DNA from 2 places in the Anaerosporobacter sp. genome. Region 1 is predicted to be linked to the other one. Evidence: a T-box and tRNA genes for the amino acid it is inferred to sense, from the RefSeq annotation. Region 1 holds a T-box; the other holds one or more tRNA genes.
What was found. The T-box of region 1 lies ahead of leuS (leucine--tRNA ligase). A T-box ahead of a tRNA ligase gene usually reads a tRNA of that ligase, here a tRNA-Leu.
Positions count from the first base shown of each region.

Region 1 (5,920 bases):
ATGGAGGTAGAGAACAAAGAAGAATGGAAGAAGGAAGAAGCACATCTATCAAGTTGTGAAGAAGTAATCGAGTCGAACATTGATGTGTTAACTGTTCAGGTTAAGCAGATGAGGGAACAGACAAAGGAAATGTATGATAATTATCGATCGGACAACCCTGAGCTTCATAACGAATTAATCGTAGGAATGGATTTACAATCACAAGCAGAAAAGAGTTTACGAAAGAACTTATTGGCAAAGGATAAGCCCTATTTCGGAAGAATCGATTATACAGAGCATGGAGAAGAAAAAGAGTTTTCATTATATATAGGGAAGAACGGAGTAATGAAAAGTCCTTCAGAGATTCTCATTGTTGACTGGAGAGCTCCCATTGCCAGTGTGTATTATGATAGTGATATTGGAGAGAGTTCATATCCGTCACCGCTTGGAGAGACTATTTATGTAGATCTAGGACTTAAAAGAACATTTGAGATTAGCGAAGGCGTTTTAAAAGATTTCTACGATGCCAATGTTATAGCAAATGATGAATTTCTTACCAAGTACCTAGGCAAGAACAAAGAAGCGGTCCTCGGAGAAATTATCGCTACTATCCAAAAGGAACAAAATGATATTATACGTGATACTCCATGGCATAATATAGTGGTACAAGGTGTAGCGGGTAGTGGAAAGACTACCGTCGCAATGCATAGAATTTCGTATATTTTATATAACTTCAAGGAAAAGTTTCGACCAGATGAGTTTTATATAATAGGAAGTAATAAGATGCTTTTGAATTACATTACGGGAGTACTACCAAACCTAGATGTCTATAATATTAATCAGCTAACCATGCAAGAATTCTTCTCTGGTCTTATAGAAAAAGAGGTTTCAAAGAAGAAGGGCTATAAGATGACAGATGCATTTAAGAAAGCGCGTATGACCAGCAATAGCGAGATAGAATCTGGCTGTAAGCGTTTTAAAGGATCCTTAGAGTTGTTAAAGGCACTAGAACTCTGTCTAGAAGAATATATCTTCAAACATATACCAATGGAAGAGATTATTTATAAGGGAAAAACCTTATATACAACGAAGGAGATTAAACAATTCTTGCTGACATTTAAACGATATTCTTATCAAGAGAAAATTGATATGCTGAACAAGAGACTATTAACAAAGGTTCGGAATATAAACGAAATTCTTGGAGAAGAGAAAGGTGTAATCAAACAAGAATGTAAATTATATAAGGATTACTTTGGTAAGAAGAATGGGAAGATTGACCTTTATCATGTATATGAAGAGTTTTTAGAAGACTTATATGTGAATTACGAAAAGTATGAGGCAGCAGATGTAAAACTACCTGAAAATATAGAAAGTTTACTACATCTCAAGGTAGCCTTTGCAGAAAAAGAGATTGATTTATATGATCTTGGTTTAATAGCTTATATTAAGAAGGCATTAAGTGACACTGTAGATTTCAAATATGTAAAGCATATTGTAGTAGATGAGGCTCAGGATTTTGGTGTAATTGCTTATGGAATTCTAAAACAACTCTTTCCTGATTGTACTTTTACCATTATGGGAGATGTGTCACAAAATATCCATTATGATACAGGTATGAACGATTGGAGAGAGTTACGTGAGGAAGTGTTTACACCTGGTAAGGACCCATTCTATTCCTTAGCTAAGAGTTACCGCAATACCGTAGAAATCTCTAACTATGCCAGTCAAGTGTTAGCGAAATGCTCCTTTGAGACCTATGCCATTGATCCAGTTATTCGACATGGACAGCCTGTTATGGTAAAGAAGCAATTGAATTTTAACGATAATGTAGAGGCAACGGTTTCTTGTATTAAAAATATAAAAGAACGAGAGTACGATACAGTAGCTGTAATATGCAGAACGGTTGAGGAAACAAAGACAGTATACGATGCACTTAAGGATAAGATAGAAGTAGAACCTTGGAAAGAGGATATAGAGGAACTTGTATTTACCAATGGTGTTATGGTATTGCCAATTCATATGACGAAGGGACTTGAATTCGATACGGTAATACTATGGAATCCAGATACAAGGAATTATGAGAATACAGATGCAGACGCCAAATTATTATATGTGGCAATAACACGTGCTTTGCATGAGTTGTATGTATTGCATTATGGAGAAATATCTAAACTTCTGAGATAGATAGTTTCATGTTCTGGCAAATAGACGTTTTTGTGATTTTATGGTAAGATAATATTAGGTTTCAATGGGGAGTGTGTACACTCCCCATTGGACTATTCTTGATTGTTTAACAATATATGATAGTATTTGTTTAATAGATTTCTTGCTAGATAATATAACAGATAAATATAAGGAGGAAAAACAATGAAAGTTAATTACCATACACACACGCCACGTTGTCAGCATGCATTTGGTACCGATGAAGAATATATTCAATCTGCAATTCAAAACAAGTTGGATATATTAGGAATTTCCGATCACGGACCATTTCCAGATTATGATTTTGGTTGTCGAATGAAATATGAAGAATTAGATGAGTATTTAAATTCTATGGTGGAATATGCAAGCAAATATCAATCACAACTAAGGATATTGAAGGGACTTGAGATAGAATACCTTCCGGAATATAATAACTACTATGAAAAACTTATTGCAGATGATCGAATCGATTATTTACTATTAGGTGAACATTTTTATCATAAAAAGAATGGTGAGATACAAAACATATTTTCTGCGCCATCTACGGATACATACATAGAATACGCACAAGCAATAGTAGAGGGGATGAAAACAGGATATTTTAATATGGTAGTACATCCGGATTTAATGTTCATAGGAAAATATGCATGGGATGATAATTGTAGTAGAGCTACAGATATTATTATTGATGCAGCAGTTAAACATGACTATATACTTGAATATAATGCCAATGGAATACGTCGAGGAATTAAGGATTATCCAGATGGGCAAAGACATCCTTATCCACACCAAAGATTTTGGGAGCAAGTAGCAAGTACGAATATACGAGTGATTGTTGGAGCAGATGCTCATCAACCAAATCAAATCTGGGATTCCAGTGTACTAGAAGCAATTGAGATAACCAAGAAGTTGAAATTGAATGTCATTAAAGAAATATTATAGGATAGAAAAAACGCCCTTGACAATATTCCAAGGTATGTTATACAATAAATTTTAATGTGAATACTGTAAGAACAAAGATTAGGAGTAGTAAGAGTACTGATGTTTTCAGAGAACTGTCGGTTGGTGTAAGACAGTAGCATGCAGCTCCCAACTCGCCTAGGAGTTCCTTGATTGAACCGTATTGATTACAATACGTTGTTTAGATAACTTTACTAAGTAGGTCAAGGCGGGAAATCCCGTTATAGATAATGAGTGCAGAATGTCAATTTATAAGACAGGCTGAACTAGAGTGGTACCACGAAACGTATATAATACCTTTTCGTCTCTAGATTAGAGATGAAGAGGTTTTTTTATTATAAGGAGGAAATATCATGTCAGTTACGTACAATCCAAAGGTGATTGAGAAGAAATGGCAAGGCATCTGGGAAACAGAGAAAGCCTTTCGTGCAGGAGACGATTATTCAAAACCAAAATTCTATGCATTAGTTGAATTCCCTTATCCATCTGGACAAGGTCTTCATGTAGGTCATCCAAGACCATATACAGCTCTTGATATCATTGCAAGAAAAAGAAGAATGCAAGGGTATAACGTATTATATCCTATGGGTTGGGATGCATTCGGTCTTCCAACAGAAAACTATGCAATCAAAAATCACATTCATCCAAAAGAAGTTACTAAGAGAAACGTAGCTAATTTTAAGAGCCAGTTACAAAATCTTGGTTATTCCTTTGACTGGGATCGTGAAATCAATACAACAGATCCAAACTATTATAAATGGACACAATGGATTTTCCTTAAATTATTCGAACAAGGGTTAGCTTACAAATCAGAGATGCCAATTAACTGGTGTACTTCTTGTAAGGTAGGTCTAGCAAACGAAGAAGTAGTAAATGGTGCATGTGAACGTTGTGGTAGTGAAGTTGTTCAAAAGGTTAAGAGTCAATGGATGCTTAAAATCACAGAATATGCTGACAAATTAATCGATGATCTTGATGAAGTTGATTATATTGACAGAGTTAAAGTATCTCAGAAAAACTGGATTGGACGTAGTGAAGGTGCAGAGGTTGACTTCAGATTAGCAGGAAGAGAAGATAGTTTGCGAATCTACACAACAAGACCAGATACTTTATTTGGTGCAACTTACATGGTAATCTCACCAGAACACCCAATACTTGATAAATACAAAGAAGAAATCAAGAATTTTGATGCCATTGTAGAATATCGTGAATTAGCTGCTAAGAAATCTGATTTCGAGAGAGCAGAATTAGCAAAAGATAAGACAGGTGTATGTATCGAAGGAATTACAGCAATCAATCCTGTTAATGGTAAAGAGATTCCAATTTGGATTTCAGATTATGTATTAATGACTTATGGTACAGGTGCAATCATGGCAGTTCCAGCACATGATGAACGTGACTGGGAATTTGCTAAGAAATTTGATCTTCCAATTATCGAAGTAGTAGCAGGTGGTAATGTTCAGGAAGCAGCATTTACTGATACAGCAACAGGAAAATTAGTTAACTCTGATTTCTTAAATGGAATGGAAGTTAAAGATGCAAAAGCTAAGATGATTGAATGGCTTGGTGAAAAAGGTATTGGACAGAAAAAAGTAAACTTCAAATTAAGAGACTGGGTATTCTCACGTCAAAGATATTGGGGAGAACCAATTCCACTAGTTCACTGTGATTGTTGTGGATACGTTCCAATTCCAGAGAGCGAATTACCTTTACAACTTCCAGAAGTTGAGACATATGAGCCAACAGATAATGGGGAATCACCACTTGCTCATATGACTGACTGGGTGAACGTGGCTTGTCCTAAATGTGGAAAACCAGCGAAGAGAGAAACAGATACAATGCCACAATGGGCTGGATCTTCATGGTATTTCTTACGTTATATCGATCCTACTAATACAGAAGCTTTCGCAAGCAAAGAAGCGATTGACTACTGGATGCCAGTAGATTGGTACAATGGTGGTATGGAGCATACAACACTTCATTTACTTTATTCAAGATTCTGGCATAAATTCTTATACGATCAAGGTCTAGTAAGTACGAAAGAACCTTATATGAAGAGAACTTCACATGGTATGATTCTTGGTGAGAATGGCGAGAAGATGTCAAAATCTCGTGGAAATGTAGTAAACCCAGATGATATCGTAGATGAATTTGGTGCAGATACACTTCGTACGTATGAAATGTTCATAGGTGCATTTGAATTAAGTGCTTCATGGTCTCAAGAAGGTGTTAAAGGTTGTAGAAGATTCTTAGAGCGTATCTGGAAACTTCAAGATATGGTTGTAGATGGGGAAGAATATTCCAAAGAATTAGAAACTAAGATGCATCAAACAATTAAGAAAGTCAGCCAAGATTTCGAAAATCTTAAATTCAATACAGCAATTGCAGCAATGATGGCATTTGTTAACGATGTATATAAAGTTGGTAAGATTACAAGAGGGGAGTTCAAGACTTTATTAATCTTATTAAATCCAGTAGCATCTCATATGACAGAAGAACTTTGGGATATGATGAACTACGGAGGAAGATTGTATCAAACAACTTGGCCAGAATGGGATGAAGCAAAGACAATTGAATCTACAATTGAAATTGCTGTCCAAGTAAATGGTAAGGTGAAAGCTACTATCGCTATCGATAAAGATGAAGAACAAGATAGCGTGAAAGAAAAAGTTTACGCTTCTGATGCTGTAAAAGCAGCAGTAGAAGGAAAAAATATTGTAAAAGAAATCTACGTTAAAGGTAGAATCTATAATATTGTTGTGAAGTAGGTAAATCATAA
Region 1 covers NZ_CBDLAM010000198.1:69-5,988, reverse strand. Annotated here, with positions in the region: gene ACW2QF_RS16520 (HelD family protein) at 1-2,163, shown strand, start outside; gene ACW2QF_RS16515 (histidinol-phosphatase) at 2,347-3,123, shown strand; T-box leader at 3,189-3,453, shown strand; gene leuS (leucine--tRNA ligase) at 3,495-5,909, shown strand.

Region 2 (9,074 bases), on a different contig from region 1:
CCACGAGACATTCTCGTCTGACCATTTACTGTATATTGAATTGCCTTACCTCTTCTAGGAAACAATTTCTCATTTGGAAAACCAAATTGAATTGCCGCATCCACAATAGTAAGTTTGTTATTATCATATAATTTTATACGTTCTCCATTCACATGGACAAAGATAAAATTATTTTTCTGCTCATAATAATTAAGGCAAATACCAATTGGTGTAACAAGAAGAGGGTCTTTCTTTATGTTCTCTGGTAAGAAATGTACTTCTCCTAATACTTCCTCTCCTCTAAGTGCAACACGCTCTACTGGTAAAGTAAGATTATGCGCTAAAGTATCTACAAATCCAGGAATCTTACCACCGCCTCCTACTACAAATACTGCACTAACCGTTTTACCACCATTTATTTCTATAATCTTATCAGCCACATTTTTAGTTATAAAATTAACGGTATCATTTAATATTTCTTTAACCTCTTGCGTTGAAACCTTGTGAGCAATCCCCATAATATCCTTATAGGATACTGTTTTCTTCTTCAAACAAGCAAGCTTTATCTTCTCAGCTTCTGCGAATTCTACAAGGTATTTTTGCATAATTGCTTCTGTAAGTTCATCACCTGCATATGGTATCATTCCATATGCAATTATACTTCCATCTCGAGTAATCGATATATCTGATGTTCCTGCTCCAACATCAACTAATGCAATATTAAGCATTCTGAATTTCTCAGGTATTGCTACATTAATTGCTGCAATTGGTTCTAATGTTAAATTAGCAACTTGTAATCCAGCTTTTTCAACAGCACTATATAGCCCATCTATAACTTCTTCTGGTAAAAATGTTGCTAATAGCTCAACACTAATTTTATTTGCTTTATGATCATCTAATTTTAGTATAGGATAATCATTCAAATAATAATGTACAGGCGTATATGCTACGCAGTAAAAGTCAATATCCTCCTGCTGATTTTCCTCACGAATCTTATCATAAGCTTTCTCAACAGCCAATAAATCTAACGAATGAATATGTACGTCAGTTACAAATGTTTCCGTCTGAAGTTCATAATCAGCCTTAACGGTTACTGTCTTAAGTACCCGACCGGCTGCTGCAATACATACATCCGTTAGTGTCACATTAAGCTCTTTTTCTAATTCTTTTTTAATGTAGGTGATTGACTCTGCTACCTTTCCGATGTCATGTATCTGCCCATCTAACATTGCTCTGGTATCATGCTCTTTAACACATATAGCAGCTACTGTAAAGTTATGTTCATTCTCTCGATAGCCTACTGTACCAACAATGCTTCTCGTACCGATATCTAACCCGAATACCATATGTTTTGGATATCTTGTCTGTTCCATTGAATGTGCCCCCAGAATCGTGCTTTTAGTATCTTTTATTGCTTTATTGCAATACTGAATTCATTATAGCATAATTGACTATACTAATCCATTAAAAGTTGTATCTCTTTCTTCAAATTATCCATATTACCATTATTATATAATACCTTGTCACAATTGTCATCAAAATCCTTATCACTCATTTGATTTTTTAGAATTGCAGCAATTTTTTCTTCAGAATAGCCACGATTGCTCATTAATCTTTGTTTACGTATCTCTTCGTCTACAGCTACATACCAAACAGAATCACACAAATCACGGTACCCAGCCTCAATTAATAATGCTGTCTCTATAACCACATAAAGAATTTGCTCTTCTATAGTTTTTTGTTTATTTAAAACTTTTATTAGTTCAATTTCATTTTTAACACGCTTCATAACTAATGGATGTGTAAAAGAATTCAGTTTTTCTAACTTCTCTTTATCTGAAAACACAATCCCACTTAATTTTTTCCGATCGATTTGACCATCAACTCCTAGGATTTCAGTACCAAAATAAGATACAATCAACTGGTAACTTTCTTCTCCCTTTTCACTTAACTTTTTTGCAATATCATCGGTAATTATAAGATGTGCTCCATATTCTTTTTCTAAAATGTCGGCTACGGTTGACTTACCACTACCGACACCTCCCATTAATCCAATAACCTTCATAAATAGTACGATTCCTTCCATAATAGTATATAGTCAGTCAATTGCAAAACTCTCAAAGAAGAGTTTCACAATGACCACTTGAATAAACTACTTAGCTTCGTACCAGTTATTACCCTGTTTCACTTCTACTTCTAAAGGTACGTGAAGGGTCACTGCACCTTGCATCTCATCTTTCAGAATTGTCGCAACTTGTTCAATCTCATCTTTATGAGTCTCAATTAATAATTCATCATGTATTTGTAACAACAATCTAGATTTTAATTTCAGGTCTTTCAATTTTTGATTGGTACGAATCATAGCGATTTTAATTATATCTGCTGCAGTACCTTGAATTGGTGAATTCATTGCAACACGTTCTCCAAAAGAACGTTGCATAAAATTACTTGAATTCAATTCTGGTATTGGTCTTCTTCTGTTAAACAAGGACGTAACATAACCATTCTTCTTTCCTTCTTCAACTAAATTATCGAGGAATTCCTTAACTTTAGGATATGTTTCAAAATACTTCTTAATATACATATCCGCTTCTTTTTTGGTTATATTAAGATCTTGTCCAAGACCAAATGAACTAATTCCATAAACAATTCCAAAGTTAACTGCTTTCGCATCTCTACGTTGTGCACTTGTAACTTCATCAAGTGGAGTGTGGAATACTTGTGATGCAGTAATCTTATGGATGTCTTCTTCTTGTTTATATGCATCAATTAATCTCTCATCATCTGACATATGCGCAAGCACACGTAATTCAATCTGTGAATAATCGGCATCTAGGAATACATATCCTTCTTCAGGTATGAATACTTTACGAATCTGACGACCTAATTCCATACGTATCGGTATATTCTGAAGATTTGGTTCCGTACTACTAATACGTCCTGTTGCTGTAATTGTCTGATTGAATTTACCATGAATACGATTATCATCCGCAATATACGTAGCCAACCCATCCGCATAAGTAGATTTTAGTTTCGTTAATTGACGATACTCTAAGATTTCATCAATAATAGGATCTTCACTACGTAACCTTTCTAATACATCTGCTGATGTTGAATATCCAGTTTTCGTCTTCTTAGCAAATGGCATGTGTAACTTCTCGAATAAAATAACCCCTAATTGTTTCGGTGAATTAATATTAAACTCTTCACCTGCATGTTCATAAATATTTTTCTCTAATTCCTTTATTCTGACTTGTAACTGATCACCATATTCTTTCAATGCCTCTTTATTTACACGAATTCCTCTAGATTCCATATCATATAGTGTATAAATCAAAGGCATCTCAATATCTACAAACAAATCTAAAGAATCAATCTCATACAACTGCGCACTTAACTTCTCTAAAGCAAGATATGCAATGTAGCTATGGTAACAAATGAAATTCTTATATGTCTCTTTTTTGTCTTCAAAAACTTCTTTGTCCTTCATCTTACCAAATAATTCTTCTCTCGAAGGAACCGTTATCCCTAGATAATCTCTTGCAATATCATCATAATGATACGTATCTTTTAATGGATTCATTACATAAGACGCAAGACCCATATCGTAAATCTTACTATCACTATATGCTTGAATATGAGAAAGCATTTCCTTAAGCGACACAACAGATACCATAATATTCTTTTCTATTACCTTGTTTAGCTGTCCTGTTATATATTCAACTGAAATCTCATCATTGATCAACAGATAATAACTCTTTTTCTCAGAATATGTTAGTGCTGCCCCTACTAAATTACCTTCTACCGAGGCCAACATAACACCTACTCGATCAGTGCTAATTCCGTCTGTCACTAGTTCCTTTAAATTCTTAGCTTCCTTTAATCCTATAATTGATTGAAAAATCTTGTCTGCTTCTTCTATTGTAGTAACCTCTACAAACTTTTCTTCAATCTTATCGTTTCTACTCACATCTCCTTCAAATCGATTAAGAAGACTCTTGAATTCAAAACGTTTAAATAATGAGAATGCCTCTGGCGTGAAAAGAGAAGGCATCTTTGCTTCTTCTAATATATAATCAAGTTCACAATCTACTTTAATTGTTGCAAGCTCTTTACTTAGCACTGCCAAGTCATAATGTTCGCGCAAGGCTTCTCTTGCTTTATTTGGCATTACTTCATCAATATGTGCATATGCATTCTCAACTGTTTCAAATGCGGTAAGAATCTTCGCCGCAGTCTTCTCTCCGATACCTGGAACCCCCGGAATATTATCTGATGCATCACCCATCAAACCCTTCAAATCAATGATTTGTTCTGGCTTAACTTGATACTTATCAACTACCTCTGCAATATTATAATTCTCTATTTCTGTTCCGCCGCGTTTTGTTTTTGGAATTCGTATTAATATCTTGTCGGATGCAAGCTGAAGTAAATCCCGATCTCCAGAAACTAAGGAAACGTCCAATCCTTGTTCACTACATCTCGTCGCAATGGTACCAAGAATATCATCAGCTTCATAGCCAGCTTTCTCAATAATTCGAATACCCATAGCCTGTAGCACTTCTTTTAATAATGGCACTTGCTCACGTAGTTCATCTGGCATCCCTTTTCTAGTACCTTTATACTCTGGGTATTTTATATGTCTGAAAGTCGGATGCTTTACATCGAATGCTACCGTTAGGTATTGTGCTTGTTCTTCCTCTAATATTTTCAACATAATATTAATAAATCCATAAATCGCATTAGTATGAATTCCTTCTGAATTCGTTAAATCAGGTACTCCATAAAATGCTCGATTAATAATACTATTTCCATCTATTAATACAATTTTATCACTCATTACGTTAATTCCTTTCCACGTTCCAACTCTTATTCGCTATAATTGATAGTATCTTTCATTTATAATTTGTTATGCCACTATCATTTTTACTCTTTTTTATCTTTTCAACTTCATCATCATCATAGATTAATGAATTATTAGAAATCCTATTAAACTCAATAACTTTATCTGTCTGATGTTTTATTATAAATTCCATTATCTCATTATAATTCTTCTCAATCTCTTTATTTAATAAAGTTGGTTTGTCTAAGAAATAATAATACTCCATATAATGCACATTCTCGTCTGCTATTTCATCTGGAGTCTCTAATTCTTTTACTGTACTTGAATTCACATTTACCATAATACAAAAGACCAAACATATAATTACATAAATTATTCTCTTACGAGCATAATTAAGTTTGGTTCTATTTATTCTTTCCTCTGACTTACGTAATGATTTTTCAAAATCAATGTGAAAATCACCAGATAGGTTCTTATCTTCATCAAGTTGCCTCATACCAGTCAGGAGTGTAAAATAAACTTCTAATTCTTCTTTGCAATCCGGACAATATTCTACATGCTCTAAAAATTTTTCTAATTGCCCGACATCTAATTCGTCATTAATATATGGCATAATTAAACCTTGTGCTTCTTTGCAAGTCATAGATTAAACAAGCTCCTTTCCAAAGTCTTCAATAACACCATTTTCCTAATTGCTTTACTTATATAATAACACGAACACTACTATTTAAAAAGAAATTATTTCATAAAATATATGTAAATCTTTAAGTTATATATAAAGCATTAAGTTAACTATACAATTTTATAATTTTTGTTTTTACATCGAATCTACTTGCTCATCATCTTCCAATGGAACGAATAATTTCACAACAAAAACAGCGGTATCTTTCACGATACCGCTGCATCTGTACGTTATTCAATGCCGGCAGTGGGACTTGAACCCACACGACGTTGCCGCCAACAGATTTTGAGTCTGCCTCGTCTGCCATTCCGACATGCCGGCTTATCATTTTATCATACATCTTATGTATGAATGTTTCACAGCATTTTAAACAACTGCTATCAACAAAAATAATAATACCATACGCAAAAGAAAAAAGCAAGTGAATTTTTCAAAATTTTCATTCAATATAAAAAATTTCATATTAATAAATTAACATATAACATTAATTTCCACCGCTATCCTCCATCTTTGTATTTATTACATAAAATAACTAAATCTTGTATAAATGTTAAAAGCTTATGCACAGCTATCCGATAGATAACTATACATAAGCTTTTTGTTTTCGGTATTATTCTTCATCATGTGATACGGATAACGTATCTTTTGCCAATTCCACAATATCTGCTATTTCTGATTTATCTATTTTAGCAAACTCTGCCAACTCATCTAGTGTAGCTTCTCTACCAAATTCTTCTGCTAATTCTTTCATACAACTACTTATAAAATTAATCTTCTCTACAATGCGATTTTCAAGAATCTTATCATCTTGTTGTTCATGAATTACAAATTCCATACTTTCACGAATGCGATTTAATATATACTCTATTGTATCTGGTATTGATTCTGTTGGTACACGATTAGACCCAATACAGATTTCCTCTAAAGCAGTAATTAATCCAATATTACCTTCTTGAATCAAATCACCCACAATTATCCCTCTACCCTGGTAACTTCTAGCTATATCTACAACCGTACGAAGATGAAGTTCTAGAAGTCTTTCCTTAGCAAAGCGATTTCCTTTTCTTAAAGAACAGATAAGTGAATCCACTTCGCCTTCAACCATTGGACTTATTAATTCCAAATCTTCAAGATACATTCTTATATATGAAGCTTCTTCCTGTTCTAATCGTTCTTCTCTCTCTTTTAAATCCTGCAGTACCTTCTTACTTTCATCATCTATATATTCTTGATCATTATCATTCTCAACTTCTTCATCTATTGTAGTTATATCATCACTTTTATCATTTGCATTTATATTCCTAATATATCCCTGAATTCTAATATGATTTGCCGCAAGATATTCATATACATGTTCCATCTGTTCTTCAGTAAACGCTGAGTCATCTAACAATTCTTTAATCTCGTCCATTGTAATTATATTATCCTGCGATTTAGCTAAATCAACTATCGCAGCTAACATAGCTAAAAAATTCTCTTTGTCTTGCATCCTTTTATTTCTCCTCTATATTGAATCGTTCCTATCAGTTTCTTCAACCATATTCTATACTATAACATCACGAAACCAATTATTCAACAACAGCTTTTCAATATTATAGTTTTACATTTTCTTTGACAATAGTTCTTTTTTCTATTATCATATACATATCATTGCCAAAAATGTAAATAATGTATATGGCAATTGTCTAAACTATTAAGAAAGAAGGAACTAATATGGCAAAAAATCCCGTTGTAACAATTGAATTAAACACAGGCGGAATTATTAAAGTAGAACTTTATCCTGAAATTGCTCCAAATACAGTAAACAATTTTATCTCTTTAGTAAAAAAAGGCTATTATAATGGATTAATCTTCCATCGTGTAATTAGAGGTTTCATGATTCAAGGCGGTTGTCCAGAAGGAACTGGTATGGGTGGCCCAGGTTACTCAATCAAAGGTGAATTCTCAATGAATGGATTCGAAAATACATTAAAACATACAGAAGGTGTTATCTCTATGGCTCGTTCGCAGATGCCAAACTCAGCAGGATCACAATTCTTCATCATGCATCAAAATTCACCTCACCTAGACGGCTCTTACGCTGCTTTTGGTAAAGTAATCGAAGGTATGGATGTTGTAAATGAAATAGCAGAAACACAAACTGATTATTCTGATAGACCAACTCATGATCAAGTTATGAAATCTGTAACTGTTGATACTTTCGGTGTTGACTATCCAGAACCAGAAAAATGTTAGTACATTTATAACAATTTCCTACGCTAAAATCCCCTCATGTTAAGAATCGCTAGTGTTCTCAACATGAGGGGATTTTTTATTGTTTATTTTATTGCTATATAGTATTTTGATTAAAAATACTTTGATCTCTTTTAGTATTTCAACCTTTTTAAATCTTTTAAATCACATTTTACTAATATATTTAGAATAATCCAGTAATTACTCCAGACTCATCCACATCAATTCCCTCTGCTGCCGGTTTCTTAGGTAATCCCGGCATAGTCATTACAGTTCCAGTAATTGCCACCACAAAACCTGCTCCTGCAGATACATACACTTCACGAATATGAATCTTAAAGTTTGTTGGTCTTCCTAATAAAGTAGGATCATCTGATAATGAGTATTGGTTCTTTGCCATACATACTGGCATATTAGTAAAACCAAGACTTTCAATCTTCTCAATTGCATTGGAAGCTTGTGCATCATAGGTTACTTCTGATGCTCCATAGATTTTCTTAGCTATTGTCTCGATTTTTTCTTTAATTGATAAGTTATCTTCATATAAAACTTTGAAATTACTTGGTTTTTCCTCTATTGTCTTAATCACTTTCTGTGCAAGGTCAATTCCACCTTCTCCACCTTTTTCCCATACTTCAGATAAGGAGAATTCACAACCACGTGATTCACAGAATTCTCTTACAAAATCAAGTTCAGCATCTGTATCTGTCATGAAACGATTCAATGTAACAACTACAGGCACCCCATAGTTTTGTAAGTTTTCAATATGCTTTTCAAGATTAGCAATACCAACTTTTAAAGCATCAAGATTTTCCGCTGACAAATCCGCTTTTGCTACTCCACCATTATACTTTAATGCTCTTACTGTTGCTACAAGAACAACTGCATCAGGCTTTAATCCGGCCATACGACATTTAATATCAAAGAACTTCTCTGCCCCAAGATCGGCACCGAAGCCAGCTTCTGTAATAACATAATCAGCAAGTTTAAGTGCTGTCTTTGTTGCTCTTACACTATTACAACCATGTGCAATATTTGCAAATGGTCCACCATGTACTATTGCTGGTGTATTCTCTAATGTCTGAATTAAATTTGGCTTTAACGCATCTTTCAATAATGCTGCCATTGAACCAACTACGTTCAATTCTTTTGCTGTTACTGGGGCCCCATCATAATTATATGCCACAATAATTCTGCCAAGTCTCTCCTTCAAATCTTTCATATTATCAGCAAGACAAAGGATAGCCATAATCTCCGATGCAACCGTAATGATGAAATGGTCCTCTCTTACAGTACCATCAGCCTTACGTCCAAGACCAACTACAATATTACGAAGTA
Region 2 covers NZ_CBDLAM010000052.1:10,742-19,815, reverse strand. Annotated here, with positions in the region: gene ACW2QF_RS07940 (cell division protein FtsA) at 1-1,352, opposite strand, end outside; gene coaE (dephospho-CoA kinase) at 1,436-2,044, opposite strand; gene polA (DNA polymerase I) at 2,132-4,819, opposite strand; gene ACW2QF_RS07925 (anti-sigma factor family protein) at 4,875-5,465, opposite strand; tRNA gene ACW2QF_RS07920 (tRNA-Leu) at 5,743-5,825, opposite strand; gene ACW2QF_RS07915 (sigma-70 domain-containing protein) at 6,115-6,993, opposite strand; gene ACW2QF_RS07910 (peptidylprolyl isomerase) at 7,218-7,739, shown strand; gene ACW2QF_RS07905 (formate--tetrahydrofolate ligase) at 7,921-9,074, opposite strand, start outside.
Region 2: it has a tRNA-Leu gene. The T-box ahead of leuS (leucine--tRNA ligase) is inferred to sense a tRNA for this amino acid. The anticodon was not compared.